DNA from 3 places in the Arthrobacter sp. NPDC058127 genome. Region 2 is predicted to be linked to each of the others. Evidence: predicted binding sites of a transcription regulator. Region 2 holds the regulator's gene; each other region holds the start of a gene.
What was found. Region 2 encodes HrcA, which represses chaperone genes, less so after heat shock. Its sites were predicted from a motif close to TTNGCACTCGNNNNNNNCGAGTGCNAA; they were not measured.
Positions count from the first base shown of each region.

Region 1: the regulator HrcA is predicted to act here: its motif matches at 1,394-1,420, upstream of ACFVTG_RS05780 (FmdB family zinc ribbon protein).
Region 3: the regulator HrcA is predicted to act here: its motif matches at 1,499-1,525, upstream of groL (chaperonin GroEL).

Region 1 covers NZ_JBHVTT010000002.1:514,697-517,968, reverse strand. Annotated here, with positions in the region: gene galU (UTP--glucose-1-phosphate uridylyltransferase GalU) at 1-605, opposite strand, end outside; gene ACFVTG_RS05785 (5-formyltetrahydrofolate cyclo-ligase) at 722-1,327, shown strand; gene ACFVTG_RS05780 (FmdB family zinc ribbon protein) at 1,483-1,746, shown strand; gene ACFVTG_RS05775 (Flp pilus assembly protein CpaB) at 1,849-2,679, shown strand; gene ACFVTG_RS05770 (hypothetical protein) at 2,721-2,966, opposite strand; gene ACFVTG_RS05765 (AAA family ATPase) at 3,006-3,272, opposite strand, start outside.
Region 2 covers NZ_JBHVTT010000001.1:209,473-212,744, forward strand. Annotated here, with positions in the region: gene dnaJ (molecular chaperone DnaJ) at 1-976, opposite strand, end outside; gene hrcA (heat-inducible transcriptional repressor HrcA) at 1,045-2,058, opposite strand; gene ACFVTG_RS01055 (DUF3097 domain-containing protein) at 2,239-3,093, shown strand; gene ACFVTG_RS01060 (DUF4870 domain-containing protein) at 3,196-3,272, shown strand, end outside.
Region 3 covers NZ_JBHVTT010000015.1:48,833-52,104, forward strand. Annotated here, with positions in the region: gene ACFVTG_RS17860 (cold-shock protein) at 1-88, shown strand, start outside; gene ACFVTG_RS17865 (ABC transporter substrate-binding protein) at 88-1,440, shown strand; gene groL (chaperonin GroEL) at 1,738-3,272, shown strand, end outside.

The DNA.
Region 1 (3,272 bases), on a different contig from region 2:
GCTTCATCGACAGCAGGCTTTTCCACAAGTTGCTTGATGCGGACGTAGCCGTCCTCGCCGATATCCTCGATGTCCGCACAGCCATAGGCGCTGATCTGGGAAGGCTCGACTTCGATGAGGGCTACAACGGAACCACCGGTTTTGTGCTGGACTTCGATCATGTCGCTAAGGAGCGTGTCCCGGGCGTCGATGAGGTCGTCACCGAGAAGAACGGCGAAAGGTTCGTACCCGACGTGCTGCTTTGCACGCAACACTGCGTGTCCCAGCCCCTTGGGGTCGCCCTGACGGACGTAGTGAATGTCGCCGAGGTTGCTGGTAGCCTGCACCGAGTCCAGCTTGGTGGTGTCTCCCTTGGCCTCCAGGGTCGCTTCCAAAGCCGGTACCCGGTCGAAGTGGTCCTCCAGCGCGCGTTTGTTGCGGCCTGTGATCATGAGGACGTCATTGAGCCCGACGCTCACGGCTTCTTCGACAACATATTGGATGGCCGGCTTGTCGACTACCGGAAGCATCTCTTTGGGCATGGCCTTTGTGGCAGGCAGAAACCTGGTGCCGAGTCCGGCAACGGGGATAACGGCCTTGCGGACGGCGCAGTTATTGGAAGTCACCGGACTAATCTAACGGAAGGAACTGGACAATGGGCAAAAAGGAAGGTGCCGGAGGGAAGGGATCCCGCCGGGCCTTCCCCCCCCTGAGCCGCTCAGCAACGAGAACTGGAGCAAAAGTGACTTTGAAAGACGACATCCGCCGGGACAACCGGAACCGGCGGCTCGCCTTGACCGGGCAAGAGCGCGCCGACGCTGGAACGGGGATTGCCCGCGGTGGCCTCTCATGGGCGGATACCGTTGCCCACGGGAAGCCGGCGACTTTTGCGGCCTATGTCGGAGTAGCCGCCGAGCCGCCCACAATGCCCTTGCTTGCGGCTCTGCATGCGGCCGGGCACAAGGTCCTTCTTCCCGTCTGTGAACCGGAACGGCGTCTGAGCTGGGTCTATTGGACACCGGAGGCGGTTTTTGTCCGCTCAAAGTACGCACCGATTGACGAGCCGGTGGGCGAACGATTCGACAGTGACATCATCAAGGATGCGAGTGGAATCTTCCTCCCGGCCACCGCTGTCGATGAAAGCGGAAACCGCATCGGCCAAGGGGGCGGATACTACGACCGCCTCCTCGACAAGCTCGACGCCGACGGGCAGCGTCCGCCGACTGTTGCCGTCGTATATGACCGTGAGGTGCTGCCGGCCGGGACGATCCCGGCCGAACCGTTCGATAAGCCCGTGGCGGAGGCGCTTACCCCCCACCGGATAGTCCGGCTGGTTCCGGCAGCATGACGAGGCTTTGCCGGCCTGTCTACTCCGCCACATCTGTGGTACCGGCCTGGATGCCGGATGATAGAATTGGCACTCAGGCCCTGGGACTGCTAATGGACGGAACAATCCGGCTTGGCAGCACAGGACCTGTAGTTCGTCCCGGAGGAGGATCACCAGTGCCCACATATGCCTATGCCTGCAAAGACTGCGGACATGCCTTTGACATCGTTCAGGCTTTCACGGACAGTTCCCTGTCCGACTGCCCTGAATGCCAAGGATCGTTGCGCAAGAAGTTCAACAGCGTGGGCGTCGTCTTCAAGGGATCGGGCTTCTACCGCACCGATTCCCGGGACTCCAAGGGAAGCACCGTTTCGGCCGCTCCCGCCGCACCAGCTGCATCCCCGGCGCCAGCGTCTGTTCCGGCGGCTGCCGCGAGCTGATTGCGGTTTCCAGCTACTCCCGGTTTTTCCACATAGCTCAACGTTTCCACATAGCTCAATAGAGCCCTGCCACGGGCCTGCGTGCCCGGTTAGCGTGGCAGTATGCCAGCGACCCCGAACGCAGCCCAAGGCCCCACTCCTGCCGGGCCTTCATCGATTCCGCGCAGTAGATTCCTCGCGCCGAATGGGACAGCACGCATTAACACGGCGCGCACCCGACGCCTACAGGCTGTTCCTTACAGGGCTGGCGGGCATCTGGGTGCTCCCGCGGGACAAGCCGGGCACCGCAGCTTCGGTAGCTGGCTGAGCCGCAACCGCCGCCTCGTGGTGGCACTCCTGCTGTGCGTGGCGGTCGGGATCGCTGTCCATCAACTTACGCCGGCTTCGGAACAGCGGGCCACGGTCCTGGCCGCCGCGCGGGATCTTCCCGCCGGTTTGAGTTTGACGGATTCCGACCTTAAACCCCTGGAAGTCCTTCCTGATGGAGTTCCAGCCGGGGCACTCACCTCCAGCACTGGATACGGCGGGAGACAGCTTGCGTCGCCCCTGCAGAAGGGGCAGATCCCCACAGACGCCCAGCTTCTGGGACCGGGCCTGCTGACGGGCACCGCACCTGCGACAGCGGCCGTTCCACTACGCATGGCCGATCCCGCATCAATTCAGCTGGTCTCGCCCGGCCAGTTGGTCAACGTTGTGCTCACTGCGGAAGGCGGACTTGAGGACCCGGGCAAGAAATCCGAGCTCTTGGCAGCCGCGGTCCCGGTATTGTGGACGTCCGCGCAGGGAGGCAAAGCCAGCCAATGGTTGGGCACGAACGACGCGGACGGCCTGGTGGTTGTCGCTGCCAATCCCCATCAGGCCGAAATCCTGGCCGGAGCTTCCACGCGCGGGAAACTGTTCTTTGTCCTCGTCAATCCCTCTGACAACCGGTGATTCGAGACCACCGCCGGATGGTCGCGACCATGATGGAACATTCAGCCCCAGTGGGGCGGCCTTTGCTCCTTGAGCCAGGCGTCGTGGTCGTAGCCGGGTTCATCACCCCAACGGCGTGGATCATCTTCCGAGGCCCTCTTGGGCAGAATGCCTTCTCCTGCCGGCTTCGGCTCCGGTGCGGGCTTCAATGCTGTTTTCTCCTGCTCGTCCAACTCGGTGTCGGCGTCTTCCGCATCGGCACTGGTGTCCGCAGGGGGCTTGGATTGGGTGCTTTTGCTTTCCGCCATTGCGCTTCCTTAGGGGATGGCCGGTCCCGAGCCGGTGTCTTAGGTACGGCCGTGCTTGGCCGCGGCCGTCTCCGCGGGACTGTCCAGTTCCAATTGTTCAACATCGACGTCCAGGAATCCATCCTGGACGGCACCATACGAGGGCGCTACGGGCTTCTCGAGTCCAAGATAGGACCCGATGCGGTCAGCGCAGGACGAGGGATCCGTGAATACTTCGATGGTCCACAGGGACATGTAGCGCCAGCCGAGGCGCTCCAGGAGCTGGGGCCGGAGCCTACTGCGCTCCCTGACGCTCATGCGGCGGTA
Region 2 (3,272 bases):
GCACCTTGAGGTCTCCCCTGCCGTAGCCGCGGAGGTGGGTGACGCCGAGCCCGCGCAGGGTGATGACTTCGCCGGATTGCGTGCCGGACTTGACGTCGATCTCCTGGGGGCCATCGAAAGTATCAAGCTGAAGCTCGGTACCCAATGCCGCGGCGGTCATGGGAACGCTCAGCGTTGCGTGAAGGTCGTCGCCTTCCCGTATGTAGGTGGAATCGCTGTTGACCCGGATCTCCACGTAGAGGTCACCGGGAGGTCCGCCGGCGGGACCTGCTTCGCCTTGCGACGATAGCTGGATGCGGGTTCCGGTAGCAACGCCGCCTGGCACCTTGACGGTCAGTGAACGGCGGCTGCGGATACGGCCTTGGCCGCTGCACTCATTACAAGGATCCTTGATGATCGAACCGAAACCTTCGCACGATCCACACGGTGCGGCCGTCATGACCTGGCCGAGAATCGAGCGCACAGCGCGCTGGACCTGGCCCGAGCCGCCACAGATGTCGCAGCGCTCGGGGTGGGTGCCCGGACGGCAGCATGAGCCCTCGCACGTGGGACAGATGACAGCGGTGTCCACCTCAAGCTTCTTGTTGACACCGAAGACGGCCTCGCGCAGGTCGATGCGGACACTGATCAGGGCGTCCTGCCCCCGGCGCATGCGTGATGCGGGGCCTTGCATTCCGCCACCTCCGCCACCGAAGAAGGTGTCGAAGATGTCCTGGAAGGCGAATCCCTGGCCCGCGTAGCCTCCGCCGAAACCGTTGTCGGTCCCGTTCTCGTTGCCGGTGGCGTCGTAGACGCGGCGCTTCTGGGGGTCGGAGAGGACCTCGTAAGCATGAGTTACGGCCTTGAATTCCTCGGCAGCGCCGGCACCTGGGTTCACATCGGGGTGCAGCTTTCGTGCGAGCTTGCGGTAGGCCTTCTTGATCTCCTCGCCGGTTGCTTCCGGCGAGACGCCCAGAACGTCATAGTGGCTGCTCAAAGTCGGTATCTCTTCCTTGTTTTACGGTTACACTGCGTTTCTTGTGCGGCGGTTTCCAGCCGAAGCCGTCAGCCGCCCAGAATGCGGGAAAGGTAGCGTGCGACGGCACGGACGGCCGCCATGGTGTTCGGATAGTCCATGCGGGTGGGTCCAAGAATCCCGATCTTGGCGCTGCTGCCCGGACCGTAGCCCGTGGCAACGACGGAAGCTTCGGAGAGCCCGTCATAGGGGTTTTCGCGCCCGATGCTCACCGTGACGCCCCGGGGGTCCTCCGCCATGTCCGACAACAGCCGCAACATGACCACCTGCTCCTCGAGCGCTTCGAGGACCGGACCGATGCTCAGCGGGAAGTCCACATTGGAGCGGGCCAGGTTTGCCGTGCCTGCCATGACCATGCGTTCGTCGCGGCTCCGCTCGGCAAGCCTTTCCAGGCCGAGGGCAAGGGCGCCGGCAAGGTTCCGGAGCGCCGGCGGGCACAAGGCAACCACCGAGGGCAGGACCTGCGGCATGAGGTCGAGCTGGGAGCCGGAAATACTCCCAAGGAATCGCCCGCGCAGGGCCATGAGCTCTTCGTCGGTGGCGTCCGCCGCTGCGTGCACAACGCCCTGTTCCACTTTGCCCGAATCGGCGATCAACACCACCAGGATCTGGCGCGGCGCCAAAAGGACAAACTCGATGTGCCGGACGCGCGCGCGGCTCAGGTGCGGATACTGTACGACGGCGACCTGGTTGGTCAGTTGGGAGAGGAGCCGGACGGTGCGCTCAAGGATGTCCTCGACGTCGTCGGGTCCCTCAAGCAACGAGTGGATGGCCCGGCGCTCGGCAGCCGAAAGCGGCTTGACCTCGGAAATACGGTCGACGAACAAGCGGTAACCCTTGTCCGTAGGGATGCGGCCCGCACTCGTGTGGGGCGCCGCAATGAGGCCTTCTTCTTCCAGGAGGGCCATGTCATTGCGGATGGTGGCGCTCGACACTCCCAAATGGTGCCGTTCGACCAAGGCTTTGGAGCCGACGGGCTCGCGGGAGTGAACGTAGTCCTCCACGATGGCGCGCAACACTTCAAGCTTGCGTGGTTCGCTCACTGCCCACCTCCGATCAACATTTCAACAGTTAGCACTCAACATGCCCAAGTGCTAACAAGTCTAGTATGAGCCACCTCGTTGTTAGCATTGGTACCGCTCGCGGCGAACATGATTCCCGCGCGGTCCTGCGGCATGCCACGGACCGTGACCGATCCCCTAGCGCAAAGTGGTGTGAAGACCGTGTCTTACGACAATTGGGGCCCGCAAGACCTCTCCTCGCCGGCCAAACGGCAACTGCCTGAAGTGCCCGTTGAACGCGGGATGGTTCTCGAGGACGTTCAGTCCGGTTGGGTCGGGGCCGTGACCAGGGTGGAGAAGTCCGGAGGCATGCACATTGTGGTGCTTGAGGACCGTCGGGGTAAGACCAAATCGTTCCGGCTCGGCTTCGGATTCCTGCTGGAGGGCCAAGCAGTGAAACTCCTGCCGCCAGCGCCACGCCCGGCCGCCAAGGGCGCGCCGCAAGCAGGTAGGACGGCATCAGGTTCCGTCCGCGTCGCCGGGCAGCGGGCCCAGGTCGCCAAGGCAAGCCGGATCTGGGTGGAAGGCAAGCACGACGCCGAACTCGTGGAAAAGGTGTGGGGAGACGATCTCCGGGTGGAGGGCATCGTCGTCGAGCCCTTGCACGGCGTGGACGATCTCAAGGCGGCCATTGCCGCGTTCTCCCCCGGGCCGGGCCGACGGCTCGGGATCCTCGTGGACCACTTGGTCCCGGATTCGAAGGAGTCGCGGATTGCTGCCGACGCCATGACGCTGCCGGGCGCCACGGGAAACGTCCTGATCGTCGGTCACCCCTATGTGGACGTCTGGCAGGCAATCCGGCCCAAAGTATTGGGGATCGAGCAATGGCCGACCGTCGCGCGGGGCACTGATTGGAAGACCGGCATCCTGAAGTCGTTCGGCTGGCCGCATGAGACGGCCGAAGACATCGGACTGGGGTGGCAAAAGCTTCTGGGCGCCGTCCACAGCTACGCCGATTTGGAAGCCTCTTTGCTGGGTCGCGTGGAGGAAGTCATCGATTTCCTGACCGTTCCCTGATGATTACCTGCCTCGGGCACGGTGGTTGGTCGGCTGATCGCGTGCCGAGCAAGTATTCTGGGACAGCAACACTGCACCGATAGATACTCGAAGGAAGAAACTGTGGCAGACAACGCTCCTGACGATCGGGACGGCGCCTCGGGCCAGTCCCAGTACCACGGCGTTCCTGCCAACGCGCT
Region 3 (3,272 bases), on a different contig from region 2:
CCGTGCGCTCGAAGAAGGACAACGGGTCGACTTCGAACTGGGCGAGGGCCAGAAGGGCCCGCAGGCAGAAAGCGTGCGGCTTATCTAGTGGGTGTTGCGGCAACAGGGCTGTCCTGGCCTATTGGAAGGCACCGCTCCCGGGTAGTTTCTCTTCTCGCAGCTTTTGCAGCTCTGGCCCTCGGACTGGCCGGATGTTCCGCCCCCATCGGCAACGCCAGGCTTGCCTCGGTTACCCCGAGCGGCGACGGCACCTTGCGCATCGGCGTGATCCTGGACAGTACCGGTAGTTCCGCGTTCCTCAACGAGTCCGAGCTGGCTGCCGCCAAGTTGGCTATCAAGCAGATCAACGACGCCGGCGGATACAAGGGCCGCCCCGTCGAGTTGCTCCCGGCATCGGCGGCCGGCGAAGGCAGCAGCGCAAGCCAGGGGGCCGGCGCGGCGGCCTTCACTGCCGACACAGCGGCCCAAGCCAAGGCGTTGCTGTCCGCCCACGCCGACGTGGTTGTGGGGCCGACCGATTCCAGCCATGCGCCCGCCGCTATCGATGTGCTCTCGCCCGCCCGGATTCCGCTCATCTCGCCGGCCAACACGGCATCTGGACTGAGCAGCTACAAGAGCGGCGGCTTCTATTTCCGCACCTCGGCCGCTGATGCCGCGCAGGGCAGCGTCTTGGCGAAGCTGGCCCACGACGCCGGCGCCAAGAGGATTTCCGTTCTCCACGAAGCCGGAGACTACGGTACGCGGGTCTCGGGAGCGGTCATGGATGCCGCCCGCAGCCTCGGAATAGAGGCCGTGTCCAACGTAGAATTCACGGCCGGCAAAGCAGCTCCGGCCGCGGCGGGGATCAAGTCCGGCACGCCGGACGCCGTCGTCGTGGTTGCCCGTGATGGTGCCCAAGGCGCCTTGGCCGAGCTCATGAACGCTGGTCTGAGCGGCAAGAGCCTGATCTTGAGCGACGGTGCCATCCGCCAATACGGAACCGCACTCGGCGCCGGCGGCCTCCACGGCGCGCGGGGAATTCTTCCGGGGGTCTTCCCGAGTGCGGAATTCCAGGCAGATCTGACGGGGATCGACCCCAAACTCAAGGACACGACGTACGCCGCCGAGACGTACGACGCCGTCACCCTCGCGGCGCTTGCGGCCGCAGCGGCGGGCGACGACGCCGGTGGCTCGATCGCGGCCTGGCTCACCACAGTGTCCGGCGGGGCGCGTCCGACGTGGGGCGATGCGGCAACGAAGGAACGCACGTCTTGTACGTCATACAAGGACTGCGTCGAGGTGCTGAAGGGGGCCAAGCTCCCGGATTACGACGGCGAGTCCGGCACCATCGGTTTCGACGCCAACGGCGACGTTACCTCGTCCAATTACATGGTCTTCACGTACGGTGCCGACAATACTGCTCGGGTGAGTGGCAAGGAGACCGCCTCACGGACCCCGTGATCGGCTTGTGCCGGTAGCGAATTCCCTTGGCGTGGCGAGTAGTTTCCTGCGCTTGCTGCTTGCACTCTCCTCGGGTGAGTGCTAATTATTGATTAGCACTCTCAAGCACTGACTGCTAATTCTTCGCGGCTCCGGCCGTATGAAAATAATGGCGGTGCCTGGGAGAACAAAGAAAACCTTGCTGGGGTGAGGTCCGGAGCACGCGGCGTACAGAGGCCGAATGTGAAGGATCGTCCGTCGCGGGCACCGCAGTGAAGGCACCTTCTTAACGACTGTCCCGAAAGGACTACCGCCGTTATGGCCAAGATCATTGCATTTGATGAAGAGGCACGCCGCGGTCTCGAGCGGGGTCTGAACATCCTCGCCGACGCCGTCAAGGTTACCCTCGGCCCGCGTGGACGCAACGTCGTCCTCGAAAAGAAGTGGGGCGCCCCCACGATCACCAACGATGGTGTTTCCATCGCCAAGGAGATCGAGCTGGACGATCCTTACGAGAAGATCGGCGCCGAGCTGGTCAAGGAAGTTGCCAAGAAGACGGACGACGTCGCTGGCGACGGCACCACCACCGCCACGGTCCTGGCCCAGGCCCTCGTCAAGGAAGGCCTGCGCAACGTAGCTGCCGGCGCCGACCCGCTGTCCCTCAAGCGCGGCATCGAGAAGGCTGTTGAAGCCGTCATCCGCGAGCTGCTCGCCTCCGCCAAGGAGATCGAGACCAAGGAAGAGATCGCAGCCACTGCTTCCATCTCTGCCGGCGACACCGAAATCGGTAACCTCATTGCTGAAGCCCTGGACAAGGTTGGCAAGGAAGGCGTCATCACTGTCGAGGAGTCCAACACCTTCGGACTGGAGCTTGAGCTCACCGAAGGCATGCGCTTCGACAAGGGTTACATCTCCGCTTACTTCGTCACCGACGCAGAGCGCCAGGAAACGGTCCTCGAGGACCCGTACATCCTGATCGTCAACTCCAAGATCTCCAACGTGAAGGAACTCGTTGCGGTCCTGGAGAAGGTCATGCAGTCCAACAAGCCGCTGCTGATCATCGCCGAAGACATCGAGGGCGAGGCCCTGGCCACCCTGATCGTCAACAAGATCCGTGGCACCTTCAAGTCCGTTGCCGTCAAGGCTCCGGGCTTCGGTGACCGCCGCAAGGCACAGCTCGCCGACATCGCCATCCTCACCGGTGGCCAGGTCATCTCCTCCGAGGTCGGCCTCAGCCTCGAGAACGCAACCCTCGAACTGCTCGGCAACGCCCGCAAGGTTGTTGTCACCAAGGACGAGACCACCATCGTCGAAGGTGCCGGCGACGCCGACGCCATCGCCGGCCGCGTGGCGCAGATCCGTGCCGAGATCGAGAACTCCGATTCCGACTACGACCGCGAGAAGCTGCAGGAGCGCCTGGCCAAGCTGGCCGGCGGCGTTGCAGTCATCAAGGCCGGTGCCGCAACCGAGGTAGAGCTCAAGGAGCGCAAGCACCGCATTGAGGACGCAGTCCGCAACGCGAAGGCTGCCGTTGAAGAAGGCATCGTCGCCGGTGGTGGCGTTGCCCTCATCCAGGCCGGTGCCAAGGCATTCGCCAACCTGCAGCTCGAAGGCGACGAAGCAACGGGCGCCAACATCGTCCGCGTTGCCATCGACGCTCCGCTCAAGCAGATCGCTTACAACGCTGGCCTCGAGCCGGGCGTTGTCATCGACAAGGTCCGCGGCCTGCCGTCGGGCCACGGCCTGAACGCTGCAACCGGCGTTTACGAGGACCTGCTGGCTGCCGGCGTCAACGACCCCGTAAAGGTCACCCGCTCGGCTCTCCAGAACGCTGCCTCCATCGCTGGTCTGTT